3 regions of the Pseudomonas sp. Leaf58 genome follow, and region 3 is predicted to be linked to each of the others. Evidence: predicted binding sites of a transcription regulator. Region 3 holds the regulator's gene; each other region holds the start of a gene.

Region 1 (5,399 bases), 1.1 Mb from region 3:
GCTTCAGGGCACGGGTGAAGAACGCATTGAAGTGCTCATAGGCGCTCAGGTCTTCGACCAGGGCTTCGCTCATGTTCACTTGATAGCGCTTGGCGAACCAGGCGGTGAAAGCGTTTTTGAACCAGCGCACACGGCACTCGGCGACGCAGCCGGCCAGCCGCGATAGCAGGTGGTGCGGCAGCAGGTACTGGCTGATGATGAACAAACGGGATTTCATGCAGGTTCCTTAAACTTCTACAGGCGTGTCCGGGTGGTTGCCCCATTCGCTCCACGAGCCGGCGTAGGCCTTGACGCGTGGGTAGCCGAGGGCCTTGGCCACCAGGTAAGTGAAACCGGAGCGGCGGTGGGTCTGGCAGTGGGTGATCACTTCCTTGTCGGGGGTGATGCCCAGGTTCTGCAGGACTTCGGCGATGTCCCGGCGGATGCGCAGGTGGTCGTTGAGGTCCATACCGGCCGTCCACTCGAAGTTGATCGCGCCGGGAATGTGGCCGCCCTTGGCTGCCAGTACTTTCTCGCCGCTGAATTCCTGCGGGCCGCGAGCGTCCCAAATGACCAGGTCATCGGCGCCAAGGCGGCTTTGCAGGTATTCGCGGGTGGCGGTGGGCGCGCTGTCGATGTGCAGCTGCACCGGTGTGCTGCCGTTGGCGGGCACTTCGGTGGAGAGTTTGTCTGCCGGCCAGGCCTGGATGCCGCCGTTGAGGTAGTGATAACCCTTGTGGCCGATCACGTCGAGCAGCCAGATGAAGCGCCCGGCCCAGCCACCGCCCTCGTCGTCATACACCACATACACAGCATCGTCGCGGTGGCCAAGTTCGCTGAACAGTTTTTCCAGCTCGCCTTGGGCCGGCAGCAGGCCCGGTGCGGGAGGGTGGCCGAGCTGGGTACGCTTGCCTTCGACGAAGCGTGCGCCCGGGATATGCCCGCTGACATAGCGGTTGGCGCTGCTCAGGTCGACCAGGATCAGCTGGGGTGAACCCAGGCGTGGCAGCAGATCTGCGGCTTCGATCACCAGCGGCAGGCCGGAAAAGTCAGTCATCCACGGTCTCCAGTGTGGAAAGAGGGGCGATTGTAGCGCAAGGCTCAGGCTTTGCGGTTGGCAAACACCGACAGCGCCCGCTCGGTGCATTGGGCGGTCTTGCCGAAGGCTTGTACGCTGATATCGGCCAATGGCCGGCAGCCTTGGTCGGCCACTATCAGCATCAGCACTTGGTCGTTCACCGCCAGCGAACGCAGCAGCACGTGCTCGCTGCGGAACAAGGCACGCAGCGGGGCCGGCAGCAGGGCTGAGAACTGGCTGTGGTTTTCCGGGGTGATGCGCAATTGCCCGGCCTGGGCCAGCAGCTTTTGCAGCAGTTTGTTCTGTGACACCTGCAGGGCCAGGGCCCCGGCTTCCTTTGGCAGGCCGGCAAGTTGCTGCACCCGAAGGTAGTCGCTGGCCTTGTCCAGGCTCAGCAGCAGGATGCGCTGCATGCCGCAGGCCAGCAGGGCTTCGAGCGCCTGGGTGGCCAGGTGCACGGTGTTGGTGAACGGGCTGGGCTGGGCCAACAGGTGCTGGCACAGCGTGCGCCAGCGCGCCAGGTCGTCGCTGTTGGGCGGTGGCGGTGCCAGCATGTCCGGGTGGGGGCGGCGCTGGTGCCAAGGCCAGATCAGCGCTTCGGCCGGGTGGAACAGGGCATGCTGGGCGTGGCGTCGGGCGCTGGCCGCAGCCTGCTGGTGCACCTGCTGCTGCACGTCTTCCAGCGAGGTTTGCAGGTACAGTGCGGTCAGCAGCTGCCAGCGCAGCAGGTGCGGGTTGTCCCAGCCCACCTGGGCTGCCAGGGCCAGGTTATTGGCCAGCAGTACGGTATTGGCCGGCTGGTTGAACCAGCGGCGCAGGCCGGGCTCAGCGTCCAGGCGGTGCTGCTGGCTGAGCAGGTCCTGGTCGCGGGCGATGTTGAGCACCTGCGCCAGTTGTTCGCGCTCCTCCAGCAGCAGGCGGTAACCCTGGGTCACCCACTGTGGCAGGCGCCAGTACTCCGCCATGGTCTGGCACAGCGCCATGATCCGCACGCCAAACAGCTCTTCCTCGACATGGGCGGCGTCTTCACCCTTGTGGATAACCCGCAGCTCCCAGCTATCGAGCAGCTTGGGGTAGGCCAGCGCCAGGGGCCATAGTGGCGACAGAAACAGCAGGCTGCCCCAGTGAATTTCCTGCCAAAGCCGTGCCAGGCGGCTGGCGAACAGGCCGCTGGCCTGCTGCGAGGCGTGCTGGCTGATTAGCTGGAACTGGCACAGCACTGGTGGTATCTCTTCGACGGGCACCACCGGCAGGCGCTTGAGCAGTTGTTCGCTGCGCTCCAGGCCCAGGCGGTTAAGGGCAACCTCCAGGCTCTCGGCCGGTTCGGCCAGGCTGGCATTGGTGGGGTGGTTGGCTTCGCGCATCACCGAAAGCACCAGCGCCGGGCTGTCCTGCATCAGTTCGGCGATATCGCGCAGCGAGCGGCGGCTATCGTGGATGGCAGCCATGACCCGGTCGTAGCTGGGCTTCGGCACGGGGATGCGGACACTCTCCAGCAGCTTTACCCAGGCCTCTAGCGTACGTGGGGCTTGAGCAGGCACCTTGGTTTCGATTGGCATTTTGACATCAGTCCGAACTGGCTTTTCGCAATGAGTGGCTATAGTCTGGCGCAGTTCTGCCGATAAGTAGAAGAAGAGTTTTAAAGCTCCCGTCTCTTCCCCTGACCACGACAGCAAGTGCTTTGAACCTATGGCTAAAATTATCGGCATCATCGTCGTATTCGCGAGCGTGCTCGGCGGATACGTGCTCTCCCACGGCAAGATCGCGGCGCTGATCCAGCCGTTCGAAGTACTGATCATCGGCGGTGCGGCCTTCGGTGCATTCCTGCAGGCCAACCCTGGCCACATGACCATGCACGTCATCAAGAAGTCGATGAAGATGTTCGGCTCGCGCTTCAGTCACGCCTTCTACCTGGAAGTGCTGGGCCTGGTGTACGAGATCCTCAACAAGAGCCGCCGTGAAGGCATGATGGCCATCGAGGCCGATATCGAGGACGCCGCGGCCAGCCCGATCTTCGCCAAGTACCCAACGGTGCTGGCCGATGAGCGCATGACCGCGTTCGTCTGTGACTACCTGCGCATCATGTCCACTGGCAACATGGCCCCGCACGAGCTCGAGGGCCTGTTCGACATGGAACTGCTGAGCATGAAGGAAGAGCTGGAGCACCCGTCCCATGCGGTGACCGGCATCGCCGACGGCATGCCCGGCTTCGGTATCGTCGCGGCGGTACTGGGTATCGTGGTAACCATGGCCTCGCTGGGCGAGGGCGACCAGGCGGCTATCGGCATGCACGTAGGTGCAGCGTTGGTCGGTACCTTCTTCGGTATTCTGGCGGCCTATGGCTTCTTCGGCCCGCTGGCCAAGTGCCTGGAGCACGATGCCAAGGAAGAACTGAACCTCTACGAGTCGATCAAGGCTTCGCTGGTGGCCTCGGCCTCGGGCATGCCGCCTTCGTTGGCGGTCGAGTTCGGGCGCAAGGTGCTGTATCCGAGGCACCGCCCAAGTTTCGCCGAGCTGGAACAAGCAGTACGCGGTCGCTGAGTCATGGAAAACAATCAGCCGATAATCATCAAGCGCGTCAAGCGCTTTGGCGGCGGCCACCATGGCGGCGCCTGGAAAATCGCCTTTGCCGACTTCGCCACTGCGATGATGGCGTTCTTCCTGGTGCTGTGGTTGATGTCGACGGCCACCCCTGAGCAGAAGATCGCCATTGCAGGTTATTTCCAGGACCCGATCGGCTTCTCCGAAAGTGGCACGCCCTATGTCATTGACTTGGGTGGCTCGCCCGAGATGGCGCCAGACAAGACCATCAACCCGGAGGTGAAGACCCAGCCGACGCAGCAATCCCCCACTCAACTGAGTAAGGACCAGGTCGAGACCATGGCCGAACAGGTCGAGCGCGAGCGCCTGGAGTTGCTGCTGCAAGAACTGCAGAACAAGGTGGAAGAGAACCCGCAACTGCAGAAGTTCAAGGATCAGATCCTGTTCGAGATCACCCAAGACGGCCTGCGCATTCAGATCATGGATGCCGAAAACCGGCCGATGTTCGACATTGGCAGCGCGCGCCTGCAGCCTTACTTTGAGGACATCCTGTTGGCCATGGCCGACACCATCAAGGCGGTGCCGAACAAGATCAGCATCAGCGGCCACACCGATGCCAAGCCGTACGCCGGCAGTGGTGAGTTCGGCAACTGGGAGCTGTCGGCCAACCGTGCCAACGCTGCACGCCGTGCGTTGGTGATGGGTGGTTACCCGGATGGCCAGGTGGCGCGAGTGGTGGGTTATGCCTCGTCGTCGCTGTTCGATCGCGAGGACCCATTCAACCCGGTCAACCGCCGTATCGACATCATTGTGCTGACCAAGAAGGCCCAGCGCGACATCGAAGGCGAACAGGGCGCCCCGGAAGCGCCGGCAGCAGCACCTGCGGCGCCGGGCGCTGCGGCACCGGCTGCGCCAGGGGCCGGCGCCGGCCCCGAGCAAGTGCCTATGCAGCCGCGCGAGCTACGCCAGAAGCTGAACATCTTCGAAGAGGGGACGCTGAAGATGGATGAGGCCAAGGAGCAGTAACCCCTACGGGATCGCGCTATAGCTGAAGCTGGCGCGGAACCTGTGGAGGCGGTTAGGTCAGTAGGCGTCTTCCGGCAGGCTGGCGATGATCGAGCGATAGCTGTTCATCCGTTGCGGCTTAATGCGCCCCTCATCCAGCGCCTTGAGCAGTGCACAGCCCGGTTCGCGGTCATGCTTGCAGTCGCGGAAGCGGCAGGTGCCGAACAGGTCGCGGAACTCGATGAAACCATCTTCTACATCATCACGGCTGACGTGACCAAGGCCGAACTCACGAATGCCCGGCGAGTCGATCAGGTCACCACCGTTGGGGAAGTGGTACAGCCGCGCGGTGGTGGTGGTGTGGGTGCCCTGGCCAGACCACTCCGACAGGTCGCCGACACGGGTGCCGGCATCTGGCAGGAGGCTGTTGACCAGCGACGACTTGCCTACCCCCGACTGGCCCACGAACACGCTGATGTGGCCGTCGAGCATCTGCTGTAGGCGCTGCATGCCGTCACCCTGGTGTGCCGACACTTCCAGCAGCGGGTAGCCCAGCTCGCGGTAAACCTCCAACAGCGCATGCAGGCCTGGGCCGTTCTCGGCATTGATCAGATCGGCCTTGTTCAGCAGCAGCAGCGGGCGAATGCCAGCGTGCTCCGCCGCCACCAGATAACGGTCGATCAGGTTGGGGTGCGGTTCGGGCGCGGGTGCGAAGACGATCACGATCAGGTCGACGTTGGCCGCCACCGGCTTCAGCTGACCATGGTTGTTCGGCCGGCACAGTTCGGTGCTGCGC
Region 2 (5,399 bases), 2.0 Mb from region 3:
CTGACGCGAATCGTCCAAGCGGTGGCTGAGGTCACCCGCGCCGCTGCCAATCTGCACCAGCGCGCCAGTGACGCGGCGGATCGGGCGTACCAGGCCACGCGCCAGCAGCACCACCAGCAGCAGCGACACCAAGGCCACGCCGCCGCCTATCAGGCTGGTCAGCCACACCGCCTGGTGCATTGGCGCATAAATTTCCTGTTCCGGCACCTCGGCCACCAAGGTCCAGTTGAGGTCGCGCAGCGGCAGGCCAAGCGCCAGGTAGCTTTCGCCATCTCGGTTGAAGCGGCTGCTGCGCAAGCCCTCGCCACCGCTCATTACCGCCTTGGCAGCCTCTGCACCGAGCTGCTCGGTGAGCTGGCGCTTGCCACTGAAGGCTGCATCCGGGTGCACCTGGATAAGGCCATCATTACGCACCAGGAACACCTTGCCGCGCTCGCCGAAACTGAAGTCGTGGATGAGTTGCGATAGCGCGGTCATGCGCAGGCCCATGCCTGCCACGCCGATCAGCTTGCCGGCCTTTTCCACACGGTAATCGATGAACAGTGCCAACTCGCCAGTGGCACCGTCGATGTCGATGTTGATCAGGCGCTCGGCGCCGCTATCGATGTAGCCGTAGAACCATTTGTCCTTGGGGTTGCTGCGGCTGAGCGTACGGTCCAGGCCGTTCTCATTGTAGTAATGGCCGGTTTCAGTCGAAACGAACAGCGTGGTGAAGGCGTGACTACGCTGTTTGGCAGCCTGCAGGTATTCCACAAAGCGTGGCGCTTCGGCAGGGTCTTCACCGGCGGCAAGCCAGTCGCGCAGCAGTGTGTTGCCGGCAATGTCGGCCGCCGCCACCAGTGGCTGGCCGAGCATGCGCTCGATGTCGTTGCGAATGGCTTCGATGCTGGCTGGCAGGGCAGTGTCGACCAGGTAGCGCTCGGTGAGGCGGTTGAGCGCCACGGTGAAGATGATGACCACGACCAGGATGCTCGCCAGCAGGGCAGCGCCCATGCTGGTGATCAATTGCCACTGGATGCTCTTACGCCAGATACCCATGCCCTGCTCCCCGCAACATTATTGTTTTGCGGAAAGTGTATACACTTGCGTATCCAGTTAATCCAGTGATCTGAAGCAATCAGATGCACCTTGTGGGAGCGGGTTTACCCGCGAATGCGATGTAGCATTCACCGCCGCATTCGCGGGTGAACCCGCTCCTACAAAGAGTCGGTGCAGAACGTTATTGCTCGGCAATGGTCCGTACGATGGCGTCCACGGTTGCGTCGATCTGCGCCTGGGTACGCGCCAGAGTCTGTTGATGCTGTTTCTGCAACTCAACCTGCTTGGAGCAAAGGTTAAGGGCAGCCAGCACCAGGAGCTTGTCACCGATCAAGGTCGGGTACTGACGCTTGGTCTCGTTCAGGGCAGTGTTGAGCATCCGTACCGCCTGGGCCAGGGTTTCTTCCTGGCCTTCGGGCGCCTTGATCGAATAGTCGATGCCGAGTATCGACACGACATTGATCGGCTGCTCTAGCAGTCTCATGCGCCGACAACGCCCGCGCTGGCGCGCTCAACCAAGGCCTGGATACGTGCTGCGGTAGCACCGTTCTTCTCTTCCTGCTCCATCAGCGACAGCTGCAGGGTTTCGTTCTCTTCCTTGGCCTGGGCCAGTTGCTGACCGAGGGTGGCGTTTTGCTCAGTAAGTTGAGCGTTTTTCTGCATCAGGTCGCTGACCAGTTGCTCGATTTGATTCAGGGATGCTTCCAGCATGGGTCTATCTCAGGTTGTTGCGAGGGGCGCACACGATAAAGAAAAGTGCGGCCCATCGCCATTAAATATCGGATTCACAAGGTGTCTGACCCGCAGATTGACAGAGTAACCCCCGCCTTGTTCCGATCTGCGTCAACCGCCGGTCAGGAAAAGGTTAGCCACCTCACATTTTTAACCCGTCGCGCTCAAGACTGATCAGTCACGACCGATAGCTCGGCAAGCCTTTTTTCGTCGCACTTTGCGCACCCTTGCTCCCTTGTCTGGATCCTCCCCTCCATGTCTCTTCGCAATATGAATATCGCCCCGCGCGCGCTCCTCGGCTTCGCGCTTATCGGCCTATTGATGCTCGGCCTTGGCATCTTCTCCCTGGTGCAGATGGGCAACATCCGCCAAGCCGGCGTCGCCATCGAGCAGGTCAGCGTACCCAGCATCAAGCTGCTCGACGAGCTCACCGCGCTGAACCTGCGCATGCGCACCCTTTCCTACCGCCTGCTGCTCAACCGCGAGCCGGAAACCCAGCGCGACACCCTGAGCCTGCTGGACCAGCGCAACACCCAGATCGACCGCGCTCGCCAAGCCTACCTGGCGATGATCAGCGCCACCGACGAACAGGCTGCGTTCGACCAATACGGCCAGTTGCTCAACCAGTACCGTCAACTGGAGTCGCGCATGCGCACCCTGAGCCAGGCCAACCGCATCGATGAACTGCGCGACCTGCTCAACCGCGACCTGCTGGCCAACTCCGAGCAGATCAACAAGGTCATGGATACCCTGGTGCGCATCAACACCGAGCAGACCCGCGCCACCAACGAAAAAGCCGCCAACCAGTACGCAGCCGCCTTCGCCCTGGTCATCGGCTTGTTGATCGCCGCCAGCGTCCTGACCTTCCTGTGCGCCTACTTGCTGACCCGCAGCATCGTCAAACCCATTGAGGAAGCGCTAACGGCAGCCGAGCAGGTCGCCGACGGTGACCTGACCCACATCATCCGCGCCGAAGGCACCGACGAAGCTGCCCGCCTGCTGCGTGCGATGGCACGCATGCAGGACAAGCTGCGCGACACCCTGCAATTGATCGCCGGCTCCGCTACGCAGCTGGCCTCGGCTGCCGAAGAGCTGAATGCAGTCACCGATGAAAGCGCCCGGGGCCTGCAACAACAGAACAACGAAATTGAACAAGCTGCCACCGCCGTTACCGAAATGACCAGCGCGGTGGAAGAAGTGGCGCGCAATGCAGTGAGCACTTCCGAAGCATCCAGCGAAGTCAGCCGCTCGACCGGCGATGGTCGGGACCTGGTAATGGAAACCGTAGGTGCCATCGAGCGCATGAGCGGTGACGTGCAAGCTACTGCCACACTGATTACTCACCTGGCCGAACAGTCGCGGGACATTGGCAAGGTACTCGACGTGATCCGCGGCCTGGCTGACCAGACCAACTTGCTGGCGCTAAACGCGGCCATCGAAGCGGCGCGGGCCGGTGAGGCGGGCCGTGGGTTTGCCGTGGTGGCCGATGAAGTGCGGGCACTGGCCCACCGCACCCAGCAGTCGACCAGCGAGATCGAGCGGATGATTGGCACCATCCAGGGCGGTACCGAAAAGGCTGTGGAATCGATGCGCACCAGCACTGACCGCGCGGAATCGACCCTGAACATCGCCCGTGGCGCGGGCATGGCGCTGGACACAATTGCCGGGGCGGTGGCGCAGATCAATGAGCGTAACCTGGTGATCGCCAGTGCGGCGGAAGAGCAGGCGCAGGTGGCACGCGAAGTGGACCGCAACCTGGTGAACATCAATGACCTCTCGGTGCAAAGTGCCACCGGGGCGCATCAAACCAGTGCGGCGAGTGCTGAGTTGTCGCGCCTCGCCGTGGATTTGAATGGGTTGGTGGCACGCTTCCGTACCTGACCAGAACAACCTGGGGCTGCAAAGCAGCCCCCTGCAATTTCGGATCAGTAATCGATCCGCACATCCCCTTTCGGCACACTGCAGCACGACAGAATGTAGCCTTCGGCTTCGTCCTCTTCGGTAATACCACCGTTGTGCTCCATCTCCACTTCGCCGCCCAGCTTGAGCACCTTGCAGGTGCCGCAAATGCCCATACCGCAGGCTTTCGGGATCATCAAGCCAACCTTGGCCGCCGCCGCATGCACGGTCTCGCCTGGGGCGATGCGGATGCTCTTCTCGCTGCCGATGAACTCCACCAGGTTGAGGTCGGAGGCGTCCAGCTCCGGCGCGTCGGCAGCCTGCTCGGCGTGCTCGACCGCGTCGGCCTTGGCTTCCGGCGGCGTCGCACCAAACGACTCCTCGTGGTAGTTCTTCATGTCGAAACCAACCGCTTCGAGCATGCGCTTGACTGCACTCATGTACGGCGTCGGGCCGCAGCAGAACACCGTGCGCTCCATGTAATCCGGCGAAATCAGCTCCATCAGGCGCTGGTTCAGGTAGCCACGGTACCCCGCCCAAGGCTCACCCAGCCCGTGCTTCTCGCAAATGATGTGCAGGCTGAAGTTGGGGATGCGCGACGCCATCTGTTCCAGCTCGCGGTGATAAATGATGTCCTTCGGCGAACGGGCGCTGTGCACGAAGACCATGTCGACGTTGGCATTGGTGTCGTAGAACCAGCGCGCCATGGACATCACCGGGGTAATGCCCACGCCACCGGACAGGTACAGCACCTTGCCCGCGGGGAAGTCGATGGCGTTGAACAACCCGACTGGGCCGTGCACCGGCAGCTCGGCGCCTTCGTGCATGGTGTCATGGAGGAAGTTGGACACCAGGCCGCCCGGTACACGCTTGACGGTGATCGAGAAGCTGTAGGGCACCGACGGCGAGCTGGAAATGGTGTAGGAGCGCATCACCGGCTTGCCTTCGATCTCCAGCTCCAGGGTAACGAACTGCCCTGGCTTGAAGAAGAACATGATCGGTTGGTCGGCCATGAAGCAGAACGTGCGCACGTCCCAGGTCTCCTGGATGACCTTGACGCAGCGCACGATGTGGCGGCCGTTGGCCCAGGTCTGGGTAGTGACCGGATTGAGGAAGGTATCGGACATGTTCATCTCCAGCAGCCGACAATTGGCCTTTTTATGGCTTGGATAATGCGCAAGCTTGCGCCTGCGTACATTCCTGCCAGCGACATCGACGTGCTTATCGCGACCAGCCCCGCACCACAAGGGCTGCGTAGTCGTAATTCAATTCGGCCATGTCGCCCATGGATACGGTTCGTGACGCCTTCGGACGCACACTCCACGGCAAAACAACATGCTGTTTCTTGATGAGCAGCCTTGCGGCACCACAACAACGATTAGCCACCTTTTGCCGGCCGCATACGGCCCCGAGGAATACACGATGGACGTCACCGCAACCCTGAGCCTGGGCGATCCACTGGAAGCTGCACGCAAGGCTACCGCCGAGATGCTGCAGACCCGCGAGCGCACCTACTCGCTGCCCCAGCCTTTTTACACCGACGAGCGTCTGTTCCAGATCGACATGCAGGAGATCTTCCAGAAAGAATGGCTGATCGCCGGCATGACTTGCGAAATCCCGGCGAAAGGCAACTACATCACCTTGCAGATCGGCAATAACCCGATCCTGGTGGTACGTGGCGCCGAAGGTAAGGTGCACGCCTTCCATAACGTTTGCCGCCACCGCGGTTC
Region 3 (5,399 bases):
GGTGCCGACCGAGAGGATCACCACGTGGCCCTCATGCTGCTCTTCGTGCACCTGGCCCTGTACCAGCCAGCGCTTGAGGTAGAACAGTGGCAGCGCCTTGTCGCGCACGATCACCACTTCCTGGCCGTCGACCACGTTGGTGCGCGACAGGTCGAGGTGGAAGATCTCGTTGACGTTGACCAGCGGGAAGGCGAACGCCTGATTAGCCAGCATCACCATCAAGGTAGGCATGATCGCCAGGGTCAGCGGCACTTTGATGACGATCTTCGAGCCCTGGCCCTTGGCCGAGTAGATATTGATCGAGCCATTGAGCTGGGAAATCTTGGTCTTCACCACGTCCATGCCCACGCCACGGCCAGACACGTCAGAAATCTCGGTCTTGGTCGAGAAGCCCGGCGCAAAGATCAGGTTGTAGCAGTCCGACTCACTCAGGCGCTCGGCGGCGTCCTTGTCCATCAGGCCCTTTTCCACGGCCTTGGCGCGCAGGATGTTCGGGTCCATGCCCTTGCCGTCGTCAGAAATCGACAGCAGGATGTGGTCGCCTTCCTGTTCGGCCGACAGCACCACCCGGCCAGTGCGCGCCTTGCCAGCGGCCTCGCGCTCGTCGGGCATCTCGACACCATGGTCAACCGCGTTGCGCACCAAGTGCACCAACGGGTCGGCCAGGGCCTCGACCAGGTTCTTGTCGAGGTCGGTCTCTTCACCGACCAGCTCCAGGTTGATCTCTTTCTTCAGCTGCCGGGCCAGGTCGCGGACCAGGCGCGGGAAGCGGCCGAAAACTTTCTTGATCGGCTGCATGCGGGTTTTCATCACCGCGGTCTGCAGGTCGGCTGTGACCACGTCGAGGTTGGACACGGCCTTGGACATGGCCTCGTCGCCGCTGTTCAGGCCCAGGCGCACCAGGCGGTTACGCACCAGCACCAGTTCGCCGACCATATTCATGATCTCGTCCAGGCGCGCGGTGTCGACCCGCACGGTGGTTTCCGCTTCGCTGACTGCATGCTTGTCGGCGGCCGGTGCTGGCGCGCGCGCTGCTGGGGCCGGCTTGGTGGCTGGCGCCGGGGCCGGGGCCGGGGCCGCTGGCTGTGCAACCGGCTGGCGGTCGGCTTTGCCCGCAGCAGGTGCCTGCACCTTGGCCGCAGTTGGGGCTTCGACGGCGGCAACGTCGCCGCCGAACTTGCCCTTACCGTGCAACTGGTCGAGCAACGCCTCGAACTCGTGCTCGCTGATTTCATCGCTGGCTGCGGCAGTTGCACTGGCCTCGGCCACGGCAGGTGCCGGCGCCTTGACGGCAGGCAAAGCATCGGCCTGGAAAGTGCCCTTGCCGTGCAGTTGGTCCAACAGCGACTCGAATTCATCGTCGGTGATTTCGTCGCTGGCCGCTTCCACCGTGCTGGTGGCCGCTGGCACGGCGACCTCGGCGCTGAACTGGCCTTTGCCGTGCAACTGGTCGAGCAACGACTCGAACTCGGCGTCGGTGATGTCATCGCCTTCGCCGCTGAGGGTCTCGCCCTGCAGTTGCTCATCGGCTTCGGCTTGCGCCTTGACCGCATCGAGCGAATCGAGCAGCTGCTCGAACTCGCTGTCGGTAATGTCCTGTGCCTCGGCCACCGGCGCCGGCGCCGCAGGCTCTGGCGCTGCCGGGGCTTCGGCAGCACCGGGTTCGGCCAGGCGTGACAATGCCGCCAGCAGCTCGGGGGTAGCCGGGGTCACGTCACCACGCTCGCGCACCTGGCCAAACATGCTGTTGACCGTATCCAATGCCTCGAGCACCACATCCATCAGTTCCGCATCGACCCGGCGCTCACCTTTGCGCAGGACGTCAAACACGTTCTCGGCGATGTGGCAGCACTCCACCAGCTCGTTCAGCTGAAGGAAGCCGGCGCCCCCTTTTACAGTGTGGAAACCGCGAAAGATCGCATTGAGCAGGTCGGCATCGTCGGGCCGGCTTTCCAGCTCGACCAGTTGCTCGGACAGTTGCTCAAGAATTTCGCCGGCTTCTACCAGGAAATCCTGGAGGATTTCTTCATCGGCGCCGAAGCTCATCAAACGTGCTCCTTAAAAACCCAGGCTGGACAGCAAATCATCGACATCGTCCTGACCGGACACGACGTCTTCACGCTTATCGGCATGAATCTGCGGACCTTCACCCCGAGTCGGATGTTTTTCTAGATCTTTTTCTGCGCGCAATTGATCGTGGTCATGCTGGATGCCGGCAAAGCGGTCCACCTGGCTGGCCATCAGCACCAATTTCAGCAGGTTGCTCTCCACCTCGGTCACCAACGTGGTGACGCGCTTGATCACCTGGCCGGTCAGGTCTTGGTAGTCCTGGGCCAACAGAATGTCGTTGAGGTGGCCGGCGACCTTGCGGTTGCCTGCGGCACTGTGCGTCAGGAAACTGTCGACGCGTTTGACCAGGTCACGGAATTCCGGCGCAGCCACTTCGCGGCGCATGAAGCGCTGCCAATCAGTACTCAAGGCCTTGGCCTCGCTGGCCAGGTCGTTGAGCACCGGGGTGCTTTCTTCGACCAGGTCCATGGTGCGGTTAGCCGCGCCCTCGGTGAGCTTGACCACGTAGGACAAGCGCTCGGTGGCGTCGGTTATCTGCGACACCTCTTCAGCCTGGGGCATGGTCGGGTCGATCTGGAAGCTGACGATGGCACTGTGCAGCTCGCGCGTCAGTTTGCCCACTTCCTGGTACAGACCGCGGTCGCGGGTTTGGTTCAGCTCGTGAATCAGCTGTACCGCCTCGCCAAAACGGCCCCGCTCCAGGCTCTCGACCAGCTCCTGGGCATGCTTCTTCAGGGTCGATTCGAACTCGCCCAAAGAGGTTTGTGATGATTCCATGGCGCGCCCCCTGACGTGACTCAGCCGTTGACGCGTTCGAAGATCTTCTCGATCTTTTCTTTGAGCACCTGGGCGGTGAACGGCTTGACCACGTAACCATTGACGCCGGCCTGGGCCGCTTCAATGATCTGGTCACGCTTGGCTTCGGCAGTCACCATCAGGACCGGCATGGTTTTCAGCTTGTCGCTGGCACGCACTTTACGCAGCAGGTCGATGCCGGACATGCCAGGCATGTTCCAGTCGGTCACCAGGAAGTCGTAGTGGCCGTTTTCCAGCATCGGCAACGCCGTGGTGCCGTCGTCGGCTTCGTCCGTGTTGGTGAAGCCAAGGTCACGCAACAGGTTCTTGATGATCCGCCGCATCGTCGAAAAGTCGTCAACGATGAGGATTTTCATATCTTTGTTCAAGTAGACCTCCAAGCAGTCTCAAACGCGCTCGGCCCCGAGCGCGCATTCAATCAATTCGGTGCAACATGGAAAACGCACGTGGAAAACGACTGCAACGATAGCGGGCTCAACGCGCCCGCCATTCTCCCAGGCGGCTGCGCAGGCGCGCGGCGCACTGGCTGTGCAGCTGGCTGACCCGCGACTCACTGACCCCAAGCACCTCGCCGATTTCCTTAAGGTTCAGCTCTTCGTCGTAGTACAGCGCCAGTACCAGGCGTTCACGCTCCGGCAGGTTGGCGATGGCCTCGGTCAGGGCAACCTGGAAGCGCTCGTCCTCCAGGCCTCGTGCAGGCTCGACCTGGCCACTGGCACCATCCTCATGCAGCCCTTCGTGCTCGCCGTCCTGCAGCAGGTCGTCGAAACTGAACAGGCGGCTGCCCAGGGTATCGTTCAAGATCCCGTAGTAATCATCGAGACTCAATTGGAGTTCGGCAGCAACTTCATGATCTTTAGCGTCGCGACCGGTTCTGGCTTCAACGGCACGCATCGCATCGCTGACCATGCGGGTATTACGGTGCACCGAACGGGGTGCCCAATCGCCCTTGCGCACTTCGTCGAGCATGGCCCCGCGAATGCGGATGCCGGCATAGGTTTCGAAACTGGCGCCCTTGCTGGCGTCGTATTTGTTGGCCACTTCCAGCAGGCCAATCATGCCGGCCTGGATCAGGTCTTCGACCTGCACGTTGGCCGGCAGACGCGCCAGCAGGTGGTAGGCGATGCGCTTGACCAGCGGGGCGTAGCGTTCGATCAGCTCGTACTGGGCGTCTTTCGATGCCCGGCTGTACATCTTGAAACCGCTCGCACTCATAGCACGGGACCCGCGCTGGTGGGCTGCACCAGGCGCTCGACAAAGAACTCCAGGTGGCCACGCGGGTTGGCCGGCAGCGGCCAGCTGTCGACCTTCTGGGCAATCGCCTTGAAGGCCAGCGCACACTTGGAGCGGGGGAAGGCTTCGTAGACCGCGCGCTGCTTCTGCACGGCCTTGCGCACACATTCGTCATAAGGCACTGCGCCCACGTACTGCAGGGCAACGTCGAGGAAGCGGTCGGTGACCTTGGTCAGCTTGGCGAACAGGTTGCGCCCTTCCTGCGGGCTTTGCGCCATGTTGGCCAGTACCCGGAAGCGGTTCATGCCGTAGTCGCGGTTGAGCAGCTTGATCAGGGCGTAGGCGTCGGTGATCGAGGTGGGTTCGTCGCACACCACCAGCAGCACTTCCTGGGCAGCACGGACGAAGCTGACTACCGAGTCACCAATACCGGCAGCGGTGTCGATCACCAGCACGTCGAGGTTGTCACCGACTTCGCTGAATGCCTGGATCAGGCCGGCATGCTGGGCCGGGGCCAGGTGCACCATGCTCTGGGTGCCCGAGGCCGCCGGCACGATGCGCACACCACCAGGGCCCTGCAGCATCACGTCGCGCAGTTCGCAGCGCCCTTCGATGACATCGGCCAGGGTGCGTTTGGGGGTAAGGCCCAGCAACACGTCGACGTTGGCCAAGCCCAGGTCGGCGTCGAGCAGCATGACTCTGCGGCCAAGCTCAGCCAACGCCAGGGACAGGTTCACTGAAACGTTAGTTTTGCCGACGCCACCTTTGCCACCGGTCACGGCGATAACCTGTACGGGATGCATGCTACCCATGTCTGTTCTTTACCTTGTCTCGCTGGGACTCAGGCCACACGTAGGGCAATTCTGCGTACCCTTTGGCATAGCTACCTTGCACACACTTCATCATCAACCCGCTCGCCTTGGGTTGTGATAGAGATCAGCGAACATGTCGGCCATGGCCTCTTCGCTGGGCTCGTCCTGCTGCTGCACATTGACCGCACGGGTAATCAGCTGGTGCCCCCGCGGCAGGTGCAGGTCGTCCGGAATGCGCGGCCCATCGGTCAGATAGGCCACTGGCAGTTCATGACTGATGGCAAGGCTCAGCACATCGCCAAGGCTTGCCGTTTCATCGAGTTTGGTCAGGATGCAACCGGCCAGGCCACAGCGCTTGTAGCTGTGGTAGGCGGCGGTCAGCACCTGCTTCTGGCTGGTGGTGGCCAGTACCAGGTAGTTCTTCGCGGCAATGCCACGCCCGGCCAGGGTTTCCAGTTGCATGCGCAG

The links. The regulator FliA, encoded in region 3, starts transcription of late flagellar genes. The targets are predictions, from matches to a motif close to CTAAAGTTTNNNNNNNNNNNGCCGNTAA.
Region 1: motA (flagellar motor stator protein MotA) is a predicted target of FliA. The motif match lies at 2,655-2,682, and genes of this name have one in related genera.
Region 2: DV532_RS01645 (methyl-accepting chemotaxis protein) is a predicted target of FliA. The motif match lies at 1,934-1,961, and genes of this name have one in related genera.

Annotation. Positions count from the first base shown of each region.
Region 1 covers NZ_CP032677.1:4,845,832-4,851,230, reverse strand. Annotated here, with positions in the region: gene asd (archaetidylserine decarboxylase) at 1-217, opposite strand, end outside; gene DV532_RS22580 (rhodanese-like domain-containing protein) at 227-1,036, opposite strand; gene DV532_RS22575 (HDOD domain-containing protein) at 1,081-2,616, opposite strand; gene motA (flagellar motor stator protein MotA) at 2,747-3,598, shown strand; gene motB (flagellar motor protein MotB) at 3,602-4,624, shown strand; gene rsgA (small ribosomal subunit biogenesis GTPase RsgA) at 4,682-5,399, opposite strand, start outside.
Region 2 covers NZ_CP032677.1:368,226-373,624, reverse strand. Annotated here, with positions in the region: partial or broken gene DV532_RS31115 (cache domain-containing protein) at 1-993, opposite strand, end outside; gene DV532_RS01655 (cell division protein ZapA) at 1,220-1,522, opposite strand; gene DV532_RS01650 (hypothetical protein) at 1,519-1,749, opposite strand; gene DV532_RS01645 (methyl-accepting chemotaxis protein) at 2,026-3,651, shown strand; gene gbcB (glycine-betaine demethylase subunit GbcB) at 3,696-4,796, opposite strand; gene gbcA (glycine-betaine demethylase subunit GbcA) at 5,092-5,399, shown strand, end outside.
Region 3 covers NZ_CP032677.1:3,764,526-3,769,924, forward strand. Annotated here, with positions in the region: gene DV532_RS17510 (chemotaxis protein CheA) at 1-2,046, opposite strand, end outside; gene DV532_RS17515 (protein phosphatase CheZ) at 2,059-2,847, opposite strand; gene DV532_RS17520 (chemotaxis response regulator CheY) at 2,868-3,242, opposite strand; gene fliA (RNA polymerase sigma factor FliA) at 3,361-4,101, opposite strand; gene fleN (flagellar synthesis regulator FleN) at 4,098-4,931, opposite strand; gene flhF (flagellar biosynthesis protein FlhF) at 5,025-5,399, opposite strand, start outside.